3 regions of the Rossellomorea sp. ABR4_004 genome follow, and region 1 is predicted to be linked to each of the others. Evidence: a T-box and tRNA genes for the amino acid it is inferred to sense, from the RefSeq annotation. Region 1 holds a T-box; the other regions hold tRNA genes.
What was found. The T-box of region 1 lies ahead of thrS (threonine--tRNA ligase). A T-box ahead of a tRNA ligase gene usually reads a tRNA of that ligase, here a tRNA-Thr.
Positions count from the first base shown of each region.

Region 2: it encodes a tRNA-Thr, which carries the amino acid that the T-box ahead of thrS (threonine--tRNA ligase) is inferred to sense. The anticodon was not compared.
Region 3: it encodes a tRNA-Thr, which carries the amino acid that the T-box ahead of thrS (threonine--tRNA ligase) is inferred to sense. The anticodon was not compared.

Region 1 covers NZ_JBSWVM010000001.1:1,056,639-1,060,793, forward strand. Annotated here, with positions in the region: ribosomal protein L20 leader region at 1-42, opposite strand, end outside; gene thrS (threonine--tRNA ligase) at 217-2,148, opposite strand; T-box leader at 2,208-2,463, opposite strand; gene ACXAF2_RS05710 (putative sporulation protein YtxC) at 2,537-3,403, opposite strand; gene dnaI (primosomal protein DnaI) at 3,997-4,155, opposite strand, start outside.
Region 2 covers NZ_JBSWVM010000001.1:1,908,408-1,912,562, reverse strand. Annotated here, with positions in the region: gene ACXAF2_RS09870 (metallophosphoesterase family protein) at 1-1,697, opposite strand, end outside; tRNA gene ACXAF2_RS09865 (tRNA-Glu) at 2,224-2,298, shown strand; tRNA gene ACXAF2_RS09860 (tRNA-Val) at 2,303-2,378, shown strand; tRNA gene ACXAF2_RS09855 (tRNA-Thr) at 2,498-2,573, shown strand; tRNA gene ACXAF2_RS09850 (tRNA-Lys) at 2,596-2,671, shown strand; tRNA gene ACXAF2_RS09845 (tRNA-Leu) at 2,710-2,794, shown strand; tRNA gene ACXAF2_RS09840 (tRNA-Gly) at 2,802-2,876, shown strand; tRNA gene ACXAF2_RS09835 (tRNA-Leu) at 2,882-2,970, shown strand; tRNA gene ACXAF2_RS09830 (tRNA-Arg) at 3,027-3,103, shown strand; tRNA gene ACXAF2_RS09825 (tRNA-Pro) at 3,111-3,187, shown strand; tRNA gene ACXAF2_RS09820 (tRNA-Ala) at 3,196-3,271, shown strand; tRNA gene ACXAF2_RS09815 (tRNA-Met) at 3,347-3,420, shown strand; tRNA gene ACXAF2_RS09810 (tRNA-Ile) at 3,449-3,522, shown strand; tRNA gene ACXAF2_RS09805 (tRNA-Ser) at 3,531-3,623, shown strand; tRNA gene ACXAF2_RS09800 (tRNA-Met) at 3,651-3,724, shown strand; tRNA gene ACXAF2_RS09795 (tRNA-Asp) at 3,843-3,919, shown strand; tRNA gene ACXAF2_RS09790 (tRNA-Phe) at 3,980-4,055, shown strand; tRNA gene ACXAF2_RS09785 (tRNA-Tyr) at 4,092-4,155, shown strand, end outside.
Region 3 covers NZ_JBSWVM010000001.1:1,423,707-1,427,861, forward strand. Annotated here, with positions in the region: tRNA gene ACXAF2_RS07465 (tRNA-Ser) at 1-40, opposite strand, end outside; tRNA gene ACXAF2_RS07470 (tRNA-Asn) at 48-122, opposite strand; tRNA gene ACXAF2_RS07475 (tRNA-Ile) at 132-208, opposite strand; tRNA gene ACXAF2_RS07480 (tRNA-Gly) at 224-297, opposite strand; tRNA gene ACXAF2_RS07485 (tRNA-His) at 318-393, opposite strand; tRNA gene ACXAF2_RS07490 (tRNA-Phe) at 416-491, opposite strand; tRNA gene ACXAF2_RS07495 (tRNA-Asp) at 543-619, opposite strand; tRNA gene ACXAF2_RS07500 (tRNA-Met) at 739-812, opposite strand; tRNA gene ACXAF2_RS07505 (tRNA-Ser) at 837-929, opposite strand; tRNA gene ACXAF2_RS07510 (tRNA-Ile) at 946-1,022, opposite strand; tRNA gene ACXAF2_RS07515 (tRNA-Met) at 1,027-1,103, opposite strand; tRNA gene ACXAF2_RS07520 (tRNA-Ala) at 1,180-1,255, opposite strand; tRNA gene ACXAF2_RS07525 (tRNA-Pro) at 1,262-1,338, opposite strand; tRNA gene ACXAF2_RS07530 (tRNA-Arg) at 1,345-1,421, opposite strand; tRNA gene ACXAF2_RS07535 (tRNA-Leu) at 1,492-1,580, opposite strand; tRNA gene ACXAF2_RS07540 (tRNA-Gly) at 1,592-1,666, opposite strand; tRNA gene ACXAF2_RS07545 (tRNA-Leu) at 1,675-1,759, opposite strand; tRNA gene ACXAF2_RS07550 (tRNA-Lys) at 1,800-1,875, opposite strand; tRNA gene ACXAF2_RS07555 (tRNA-Thr) at 1,906-1,981, opposite strand; tRNA gene ACXAF2_RS07560 (tRNA-Val) at 2,076-2,151, opposite strand; rRNA gene rrf (5S ribosomal RNA) at 2,162-2,278, opposite strand; rRNA gene ACXAF2_RS07570 (23S ribosomal RNA) at 2,577-4,155, opposite strand, start outside.

The sequences.
Region 1 (4,155 bases):
CGCGTTATTCAGGTGAGAAGCGGGTAGCTTCTACTTGTACCAAACTGTATTCAATTCACCTTAGATAATATATCACATGACAATACCGCTGTCAAATAATCATTTAATATCACAACGTATTTCATAATATCAGACATCTTAGGAGAGTGCAATAGTTTTTTTGAAATTTATGCAGGAGGGACGGACCTTGGAGCAAGGTCCGTCCCTCTTCCTTATTTAGCGTTTCGCTTCTTTTGTGATATGGCCGATGAACTCATCAAGGGAAATCGTTTCTGATTTTTGCTCTCCGTATTTACGGACGTTTACAGCCGTTTCCTTGATTTCGTTGTCTCCCACTACAAGCATGTAAGGAACCTTACTCATCTGTGCTTCACGGATCTTATAACCGATCTTTTCATTACGGTCATCGATGTCCACACGCAGCCCTTCAGCCTGAAGCTTTTCTTTCACTTCTTTCGCATAGTCGAAGTGAACATCCGGGGAAACCGGAATCACCTGAACCTGCGTTGGAGCGAGCCATGTCGGGAATGCCCCTTTGTATTCTTCAATCAGGAATGCCACGAAGCGTTCCATTGTGGATACGACACCACGATGAATGACTACCGGACGATGCTGCTTCCCGTCTTCCCCTACATATGTTAAGTCAAAACGCTCCGGTAGTAGGAAATCCAGTTGAACCGTTGATAGAGTTTCTTCCTTACCAAGGGCCGTTTTCACTTGAACGTCCAGTTTAGGGCCGTAGAATGCCGCTTCCCCTTCTGCTTCAAAGTACTCGACGTCCAGTTCATCCATCGCTTCCTTGATCATACCTTGTGCACGGTTCCACATCTCATCATCATCAAAGTACTTCTCCGTATCCTCAGGATCACGATAAGACAGACGGAAGGAATAGTCCTTCAGATCAAAGTCTTTGTATACTTCCTGAACCAGGCGCACGACACGCTTGAATTCTTCCTTGATTTGATCGGGACGGACAAAGATATGAGCATCGTTCAGAGTCATACCACGTACACGTTGAAGTCCTGATAGTGCTCCTGATAATTCATAACGGTGCATCAGACCAAGCTCAGCGATACGGATAGGTAGCTCACGATAGCTGTGAATGCCGTTTTTGTAAATCATCATATGATGAGGGCAGTTCATCGGGCGAAGGACAAGATCTTCATTATCCATCTCCATGACCGGGAACATATTCTCCTGGTAATGATCCCAGTGACCGCTTGTTTTATATAACTCAACGCTTCCCATGACAGGTGTGTATACGTGATCATAGCCTAAGCGCTCTTCTTTATCAACGATATACCTCTCGATGATACGACGGATCGTGGCACCTTTAGGCAGCCACATCGGCAGTCCTTGTCCCACTTTTTGCGAGTTCATGAATAGATTCAATTCTTTACCGATTTTACGGTGGTCACGCTCTTTCGCTTCTTCTAAAAGACGCAGATGCTCTTCCAGGTCTTCTTTCTTGAAGAAGGCTGTACCGTAGATTCGTTGAAGCATTTTATTATCGCTGTTCCCGCGCCAGTATGCCCCGGCGATGCTTAACAGCTTGAATTCTTTAATTTTATTAGTGGAAGGGATGTGGATTCCACGACATAAATCGAAGAATTCTCCTTGCTCGTAAATGGAAACTTGTTCTCCTTCAGGAATCGCCTCAAGTAACTCAAGCTTATACTCGTCACCGACTTCTTCATACATTTTCTGAGCTTCGTCGCGGCTTACTTCTTTACGGACAACTTCTAAGTTTTCTCCAGTGATTTTCTTCATTTCTTTCTCGATGAGTGGAAGATCTTCCGGAGTGAACGTGTGCTCGGAATCAATATCATAATAGAATCCGCCTTCAATGACCGGACCGATCCCAAGTTTTGTTTCAGGATATAGGCGTTTAATGGCCTGTGCCATTAAATGGGCTGTGCTGTGACGAAGAATTTCCAGTGCATCTTCTCCTGGAGGTGTAACGATTTCAATCGCCCCATCCTCTTGAATCCCTGTACGCAAGTCGATTAATACATTATTTATCTTACCAGCGAGCGCCTTCTTCTTCAGTCCGGGACTGATGGACGCAGCAATTTCTTCTGTTGTCGTCCCTTTAGGAAACTCCTTGACATTTCCATCAGGGAACTGGATTTTCACTACTTCTGACATGTGATTTCACTCCTTAAATTATCTCTATAAAACATAAAAAAACCCCGCCCCTTCACGTTTGAAGGGACGAGGTTAATAAATAAACTCGTGGTTCCACCCAACTTCTCATTGTGCGTAAACATACAGACAATGACTTCATTGAAAACGAATAACGACATTTAGCCGTCAATCACTACTGTGAATCCGTCAAGATCCAGTTCATAATTGAAGTTCCGAGGTGGTAAATATCACTAACGAATTAGGAAGCTTGCAGCCAAGAGACTTCCCTCTCTGTGAATGGAATAGGAATATTGTTGTCCTCATCATAACCTTTATTTATTGACTTATTATGTAGGTATTATAATCGGTTATGTTTTGAAAAGCAAGAGCATTCCATAAAATAAGCAGCCTATTCATTCGCGATATCCCAAGAGGGATAGAGAAGTGTATCAGGGAAATAACTCATCGGCAAAAGATCGATCCGTTCTTCAAAAATATTCTGAAGCGTCCTGAGCAATTGATGGTCCCCATTTCCGTAAACGAGTATCTTCTCCGGTGCAAGGGATAATAACGGAGCAATGGTGTATGAATCAACGTATAACGGGTGATTCGTCAGAAGGCGTTTATCAATTGCCTTCGTCAATTCCTGCCTTGTCACCTCTTTCATGTCTTCATCAAAGAAACGAAAGCCGTAGCCAGTCGAATACAGATGGATCGTGCGCATTTTCTGCTCCTTTGATGCCAGATACTCCCGCAGCATATGGACAAACATTTGATATTCCTGCTCCATCTTATATTCATCGATAGCAAGATCCAGCATGAGGAGCAGTCTCTCCTGAAGCTTTTTCAGCCTGAATTTGCTGAAAGAGTCGAATGATATGGGGGCCTTCCCTTCCAACAAAAGCTCCAGGCTGCCGTGGACGTATTCGGCCTCGTCCCATTCACCGATCAACTCCATCAATTCAGGTCGTTCACCCATTCTTATCTCTGATACGATCTCTAATATTTGATTGATTTCATCAATATCTTCATAGAAGTAATTTTCTTTCAGGGCTGATTCGGACCAGTCCATGCATTTATCATTTAAGACAAAGTGGGAAACCCCGTTGAACAGCTTTTCTTTTTCCTTGAAGAAAGGGGAAACCTCTATCGTCAGATTATAGTGAGTTGTATGTTGAAAGAGCGTTTCATGGAACCATGATTGGATGAACTCTTTATTGAGGTGTTCTTGAAGCTTTAACGCATCATTTTTTTGCTTGAAAATAAATTCAATCAAACTTTCTCGCCTCCTTAAACCCAAATCCCTGATTTATATATATGGGAGGCTTGTATCATTTAGAAGTTGATGAGGGAATTTAATTGTCTCTTATCAAACTTTTTGCCTGTCACAAGAAGGGAGTAGTGGGTGATGAATGATGTGTAACAACATGGACCGTTCCTTTTCGCTCCAGGCACTTGCTTTCCGCGGGGCGGGCGGTGAGCCTCCTCGGCTGCGCCTCCGGGGTCTCACCTGTCCAGCTACGGGGCTTAGGGGCTCGAGGTCATAAGCCAAGTCTGCCAAAAAGGCAAAGAGCGCCTTTCCGACAGACTCGTCTTATGCTTGTCGCCCCTGAGCAGAGCCCCTCCGCTTTTCGAACTGCCCCGCTATTCCCGCAGGAGTCAAGTGCCTTCCGCTACAATCCACTCTATGCTTTTATATACCGCCTGCATAATGACCGAATAGACTCTCCTATTATAGATATGTGATGAGATACATTTTAAAAATAGCAGCAATGGTTTTCAGCATACTCATGTATAAGATAATTTCAACATAGCAAAAAGGAAGGTTCATTCGCTAAGCAAATGAACCTACCCTTTTTTGACTTTATTCTAATCTCTTCTATTCCTTCCATCGATCAACACGGGCTGGGACAGGTATTTAATCCGCTCCATGATCCGTGCAGCCTTCAGTTTCTCTTCTTCTCCCCGTTGACTGTACGTCAAATGGTGGGTGAGCTCGTTGAAGTTGAAGTTGGAGGTGAAGAAGGT
Region 2 (4,155 bases), 850 kb from region 1:
ATGCAGTCGCTTTGGTTCCAGGCGGCTATCTGATGAAGTAAGTTACTGAAGCCTTTCCCATTGTACTTCCAGGCTTCTAGATCAAAATTATTTTGTACAGGTAAACCAAACGTCGTGAGGGGGAGCATGTAGTCATGGAGAAAGTTATCGATCAATCCAATTCCATAAAGAGGAGAGGGGGATACCATGATCAGGGATTCTCCTTTGTTCCATCCTGACGCTGCCAGTTTAGTCGAAATCCGGTTCCACCCCTCTCGATGAAGAAGGTTTGGACTATATCGTTCCTCGTCTATCCTTGTACCAACCTTCACAGGCTTTGGTTTATTTACATAACCGCGCTGGGTTCTGGTATCGAGAAAAACGGCTTTCGGGGTAGTGGGTGCGGTATAATGCCAAGAATCATAGTTCCAAAGGGAATGTATCCAGTTGGAGTGGGGGAGGGATCCAGGTTGTAGCGAATCAAAATAGGTTTGCATGGTTTGACCGAAATGGGTAAACGTATCAGGCTCATTCCCCCAACTTTGAAAAAGCCAGTAGGATGACAAACCGTTACTAATGACATGTCTCCCCAATGGAGCGTTCCATACACCCCTTTTCCAATCCTGTGTCAGATTCCAATCATCGGTTATATCATGGTCGTCAAACATCATATAGGTCGGTGTATTGGCTAATACTCTTCTGACAGAGTATAGACCTTCTTCCAGTTTAGTCAGTTCTTTCAACTGCTTTTGATAGCGTGCTTGAAGCTGTCGATATTCCGACTTATGCTCCTTGGTTTCTGGATCTTTAAAGACAAAATAGAATTCATTCTTATCCATTGCTTCTTGAAAGGTTTCGAACATTCCTTCCTTGTGTGCAAGTTCCCATAATGAGGGATTCCACGACAAAATATACATGGCTGCATAATCACTGAAGCTGAACAGATGATTGGCAGCTTTTCTGGACGTGAATTTGCAAAAGTGTTCCGTCATATATTGCCTGCCATTGATCTGCTTAAGTCCCTGCTTAAAAGGATCTTCTTTTAAGCGTGGTTCAATGGAACCAAGGTCTTCTTCTTGTCCCACCAGTTCTTTACCGAACCTTGTGATGATCTTAAATAGGGGATCTGCTACATCATCGGCATATATTTGATCTCCCATTAAAAATAGAGAGGATGGTCTATCGGCATTATTGAAGGTTGACGCAATGGTTTTATCCGCTTGAACCAATACATCTGTTCCAACACCGTGAAGCTTTCGACAGGATCCGTATAGAATATTCGATGTATTTCCTTCGTTCATATAAAAGGTTGGGTATGCGAGATTTTCGTAGACAATCGAGTGTGGATGAGTGGGGGAAAGTAAGTCAAAGCTGCCGAGGTCCAGTGTTTCCGCACTATTTTCAAACAATAAATTGTATCCCAGTAATTTATTAGTAGGAAAGGATCCGGCATGTGGAGATACGTTTATTATACTTATATATAAGTTCTTTCCTGCTTGTACCGTTTTCGTCTTAGTCTCACAGGCTATTCTTTTATAGTCATAAAGATGAGAATGGTCCCCTTGTTTAATCTTGAATAACTCTGCTTTAATATCATACGGCTTGCTCAATGCAATCCAAATAGAAGCTTGTGCAGTCTCCACCCGACGAACAATCGGCCCGCACAGTATCGTTGGAAGCTCCATGAATCCATCACCCCATTTATAATCTATTACCATCGTATTCAACTCCCAAAGAGATGGTGTAAACAAGCTTACACCTGAAAGTCCGTTCCTTATCACTTTAAAGCGAAAGGGACGGACCTCTTTTGGATATCTACATTTGAATTTATTGAGAAATACTAATTTCCAACTACACTATTCTTCATCATCCCTCTAAATTCCAATGCCCAAAGTTGGTTAGATATTAAAACGCTCTATATCTATGTTGATGAAAGAAAACAAGGCCTATCATTAACTGAAATGATGGAAGGAGATTAGTGGGAGTTGATCAATTTCACTAAATAGGGGAGGGATTATGAAAAGTTTTCACGATGAATTAGAAATCAATAATAAAATTGGAGAGATTATTAAATTCACTATTGATATAAACTTTAAATATGTGGTATATTCTTTTTCGGCTTACAAAAATATTAAGCTGAGTATCGTGAAAAAAGTTTTCGTTTTTTTGTTAACTAGAAGTTGACTTCTACGAAATTAGCTGATATAGTTATACATGTCCTTAAGCGGGACGCTTTAACAATACGGCCCATTGGTCAAGCGGTTAAGACACCGCCCTTTCACGGCGGTAACACGGGTTCGAATCCCGTATGGGTCACCAATATGGAGGATTAGCTCAGCTGGGAGAGCATCTGCCTTACAAGCAGAGGGTCGGCGGTTCGATCCCGTCATCCTCCACCAAGTTTCTTTACGAAAGTAAAGTAAACTTCATTTGATTTGCCCGTCAGCAAAATATCTTTCCTTGAACTGCTCTGGTGACCTGGATTCCCAATAAGTAGTTTTCATCTGAAATTAAACATGCCGGTGTAGCTCAACTGGTAGAGCAACTGACTTGTAATCAGTAGGTTGGGGGTTCAAGTCCTCTTGCCGGCACCATTTGGTTTTTTACAATAAAGATGAGCCATTAGCTCAGTTGGTAGAGCATCTGACTTTTAATCAGAGGGTCGAAGGTTCGAGTCCTTCATGGCTCACCAAAGATTTTCGTGAATGCGAAATATCTGAATTTTTTTATGCGGGTGTGGCGGAATTGGCAGACGCACCAGACTTAGGATCTGGCGCCGCAAGGCGTGGGGGTTCAAGTCCCTTCACCCGCACCATTTATTTGCGGAAGTAGTTCAGTGGTAGAACACCACCTTGCCAAGGTGGGGGTCGCGGGTTCGAATCCCGTCTTCCGCTCCAGACTTGCCGGGGTGGCGGAACTGGCAGACGCACAGGACTTAAAATCCTGCGGTAGGTGACTACCGTACCGGTTCGATTCCGGTCCTCGGCACCAAAGTTTTTTGCTTCAGCAAAATAACTTTCCTTGCTTAGTGTTTAATGAATTGTTTAGCGCCCGTAGCTCAATTGGATAGAGCGTTTGACTACGGATCAAAAGGTTAGGGGTTCGACTCCTCTCGGGCGCGCCATATATTTCGGGAAGTAGCTCAGCTTGGTAGAGCACTTGGTTTGGGACCAAGGGGTCGCAGGTTCGAATCCTGTCTTCCCGACCACCTTATTTGGGGCCTTAGCTCAGCTGGGAGAGCGCCTGCTTTGCACGCAGGAGGTCAGCGGTTCGATCCCGCTAGGCTCCACCAGGTTTTTTACGAGAGTAAACAAACCTCATTGAATCTTGCTTGATCAAGGTTCATATTGAATAGTAAACGTTTCGTGGCGGTGTAGCTCAGCTGGCTAGAGCGTACGGTTCATACCCGTGAGGTCGGGGGTTCGATCCCCTCCGCCGCTATTACTAAATACATGACGCACGATTATAAGGACCCTTAGCTCAGTTGGTTAGAGCAGACGGCTCATAACCGTCCGGTCGTAGGTTCGAGTCCTACAGGGTCCATTATACACGGAGGAATACCCAAGTCCGGCTGAAGGGATCGGTCTTGAAAACCGACAGGGGTGTAACAGCCCGCGGGGGTTCGAATCCCCCTTCCTCCTCCATATTTACCTTTACAATATTTATATCGTCGCGGGGTGGAGCAGTTCGGTAGCTCGTCGGGCTCATAACCCGAAGGTCGCAGGTTCAAATCCTGTCCCCGCAATACCATTTTTGACTCATTTTATGATTAGGCCATTACTAATTCTTGATGAGTCGCGCATGGATAGTTATTTTCGCTATCGCGAGGTAATGAAACCTATTTTACTGACGCAAAAAGCTTTGGTCCGGTAGTTCAGTTGGTTAGAATGCCTGCCTGTCACGCAGGAGGTCGCGGGTTCGAGTCCCGTCCGGACCGCCATTTTCAATTACTTAGTAATAAGAAGTTGGTAATTTGATAATTTAATCTTCTATATAATATGGCTCAGTAGCTCAGTTGGTAGAGCAATGGACTGAAAATCCATGTGTCGGCGGTTCGATTCCGTCCTGAGCCACCATTTATACTTAAGAGCCTTTAAGTATTTCTTTTATTTGGAGGGGTAGCGAAGTGGCTAAACGCGGCGGACTGTAAATCCGCTCCTTCGGGTTCGGCAGTTC
Region 3 (4,155 bases), 370 kb from region 1:
CTTAGCAGGGGCGCCTCTTCAGCCACTTGAGTACTTCCCCATATGATTGGCTCCGCAGGCAAGATTCGAACTTGCGACCGATCGGTTAACAGCCGATAGCTCTACCACTGAGCTACTGCGGAATAATGAAATGGTGGGCCTAAGTGGACTCGAACCACCGACCTCACGCTTATCAGGCGTGCGCTCTAACCAGCTGAGCTATAGGCCCATTAAGAGTAATAATTGGAGCGGGTGAAGGGAATCGAACCCTCATCATCAGCTTGGAAGGCTGAGGTTTTACCACTAAACTACACCCGCACGATTTATATAAGAGAATATGGGGCGACTGATGGGAATCGAACCCACGAATGCCTGAACCACAATCAGGTGCGTTAACCACTTCGCCACAATCGCCATAATGTCTTCAAATAGAAAATGGTGGCTCAGGACGGAATCGAACCGCCGACACATGGATTTTCAGTCCATTGCTCTACCAACTGAGCTACTGAGCCTTACTTGAAGTAAAGTATTCAATTATGAACCATCATCTTATAAAAAGAAAATGGCGGTCCGGACGGGACTCGAACCCGCGACCTCCTGCGTGACAGGCAGGCATTCTAACCAACTGAACTACCGGACCAAAGCTTTTTGCGTAAGCAAAATAGGTTTCATTACCTTGACGTTAGTCAAAATAACTATCCATGCGTGACTCATAAAGGATTATTGATAACCCTTTATAAAACCGAGTCAAAAATGGTATTGCGGGGACAGGATTTGAACCTGCGACCTTCGGGTTATGAGCCCGACGAGCTACCGAACTGCTCCACCCCGCGACGATATAAGATTTAAAGAGAAAATGGAGGAGGAAAGGGGATTCGAACCCCTGCGGGCTTTGACACCCCTGTCGGTTTTCAAGACCGATCCCTTCAGCCGGACTTGGGTATTCCTCCGTATTGAAATGGTACTTGGTGGACCTTGTAGGACTCGAACCTACGACCGGACGGTTATGAGCCGTCTGCTCTAACCAACTGAGCTAAAGGTCCCTATTGGTAGCGGCGGAGGGGATCGAACCCCCGACCTCACGGGTATGAACCGTACGCTCTAGCCAGCTGAGCTACACCGCCAAGATACATTTTTTATCAAATTAATTGATAGATGATTTCTCGAAAATCAATGTTGATTCTGCTTTCACAGAAAAATTGGTGGAGCCTAGCGGGATCGAACCGCTGACCTCCTGCGTGCAAAGCAGGCGCTCTCCCAGCTGAGCTAAGGCCCCAAGAAGTGGTCGGGAAGACAGGATTCGAACCTGCGACCCCTTGGTCCCAAACCAAGTGCTCTACCAAGCTGAGCTACTTCCCGATAATATGGCGCGCCCGAGAGGAGTCGAACCCCTAACCTTTTGATCCGTAGTCAAACGCTCTATCCAATTGAGCTACGGGCGCATAATTTTATTATTTTTCCTTATCTGCTGGTGCAAATCAAGGAAAGATTTTTTGCTAGCGCAAAAATCTTTGGTGCCGAGGACCGGAATCGAACCGGTACGGTAGTCACCTACCGCAGGATTTTAAGTCCTGTGCGTCTGCCAGTTCCGCCACCCCGGCATAAAATCTTCTGGAGCGGAAGACGGGATTCGAACCCGCGACCCCCACCTTGGCAAGGTGGTGTTCTACCACTGAACTACTTCCGCAAAATGAATGGTGCGGGTGAAGGGACTTGAACCCCCACGCCTTGCGGCGCCAGATCCTAAGTCTGGTGCGTCTGCCAATTCCGCCACACCCGCATGATATAAATGGTAAGATATTTTGCTGTGCAAAAATCTTTGGTGAGCCATGAAGGACTCGAACCTTCGACCCTCTGATTAAAAGTCAGATGCTCTACCAACTGAGCTAATGGCTCATCTTAATAAAGATGATATTAAGACCAAAATGGTGCCGGCAAGAGGACTTGAACCCCCAACCTACTGATTACAAGTCAGTTGCTCTACCAGTTGAGCTACACCGGCATGTATGATTGGTTTTCATATAAGAAAATTTAAGGAGAGATATTTTGTTGACGCAAAAATAAAATGAAGTTTATTTTACTTTCGTAAAAAAACTTGGTGGAGGATGACGGGATCGAACCGCCGACCCTCTGCTTGTAAGGCAGATGCTCTCCCAGCTGAGCTAATCCTCCAAAATATAAAGCCTGGCGACGTCCTACTCTCACAGGGGGAGATCCCCCAACTACCATCGGCGCTGAAGAGCTTAACTTCCGTGTTCGGCATGGGAACGGGTGTGACCTCTTCGCCATTGTCACCAGACTATTTCTTGTCTCTTTTTTAAGGACAAGTATTATTATATCGTGTAGATATAATTTTTCAAGGCTTTTTTATATTTTCGTATAAAATTTATTCCCTGAAAACTAGATAAAGAATTGATGTCAAGAAAGCCGAATATCGACCAATTGTTGCACCTACTTCTTCAAGCAGATACCATTCCAGCTCCGGCGGCTAGAGACTCGAGGTCATTTCAGTTCAATCAGCTGAGGGTAAAAGGCACCCTCTTCTGATTGCCCAGAAATGCTTGTCGTCTCTGTTCAAGCCGCCTCCGCTTTATAGTGTGGTTAAGTCCTCGATCGATTAGTATCAGTCAACTCCACATGTCGCCATGCTTCCATCTCTGACCTATCTACCTAGTCATCTTCTAGGGATCTTACTCACATACGTGATGGGAAATCTCATCTCGAGGGGGGCTTCATGCTTAGATGCTTTCAGCACTTATCCCTTCCGCACATAGCTACCCAGCGATGCCTTTGGCAAGACAACTGGTACACCAGCGGTGCGTCCATCCCGGTCCTCTCGTACTAAGGACAGCTCCTCTCAAATTTCCTGCGCCCACGACGGATAGGGACCGAACTGTCTCACGACGTTCTGAACCCAGCTCGCGTACCGCTTTAATGGGCGAACAGCCCAACCCTTGGGACCGACTACAGCCCCAGGATGCGATGAGCCGACATCGAGGTGCCAAACCTCCCCGTCGATGTGGACTCTTGGGGGAGATAAGCCTGTTATCCCCGGGGTAGCTTTTATCCGTTGAGCGATGGCCCTTCCATGCGGAACCACCGGATCACTAAGCCCGACTTTCGTCCCTGCTCGACTTGTAGGTCTCGCAGTCAAGCTCCCTTGTGCCTTTACACTCTGCGAATGATTTCCAACCATTCTGAGGGAACCTTTGGGCGCCTCCGTTACTCTTTAGGAGGCGACCGCCCCAGTCAAACTGCCCACCTGACACTGTCTCCCACCCCGATAAGGGGCGCGGGTTAGAATTTCAATACAGCCAGGGTAGTATCCCACCGATGCCTCCACCGAAGCTGGCGCTCCGGCTTCCAAGGCTCCTACCTATCCTGTACAAGCTGTACCAAAATTCAATATCAGGCTACAGTAAAGCTCCACGGGGTCTTTCCGTCCTGTCGCGGGTAACCTGCATCTTCACAGGTACTATAATTTCACCGAGTCTCTCGTTGAGACAGTGCCCAGATCGTTACGCCTTTCGTGCGGGTCGGAACTTACCCGACAAGGAATTTCGCTACCTTAGGACCGTTATAGTTACGGCCGCCGTTTACTGGGGCTTCGATTCGCACCTTCGCTTGCGCTAAGCACTCCTCTTAACCTTCCAGCACCGGGCAGGCGTCAGCCCCTATACTTCGCCTTACGGCTTCGCAGAGACCTGTGTTTTTGCTAAACAGTCGCCTGGGCCTATTCACTGCGGCTCTCTCGGGCTTGCACCCTACCAGAGCACCCCTTCTCCCGAAGTTACGGGGTCATTTTGCCGAGTTCCTTAACGAGAGTTCTCTCGCTCACCTTAGGATTCTCTCCTCGCCTACCTGTGTCGGTTTGCGGTACGGGCACCTTTTTCCTCGCTAGAGGCTTTTCTTGGCAGTGTGGAATCAGGAACTTCGCTACTATAATTCGCTCGCTATCACAGCTCAGCCTTATGCGATGATGGGATTTGCCTCATCATCAGCCTAACTGCTTAGACGCACATATCCAGCAGTGCGCTTACCCTATCCTCCTGCGTCCCCCCATTGCTCAAACGGAAAAGAGGTGGTACAGGAATATCAACCTGTTGTCCATCGTCTACGCCTATCGGCCTCGACTTAGGTCCCGACTAACCCTGAGCGGACGAGCCTTCCTCAGGA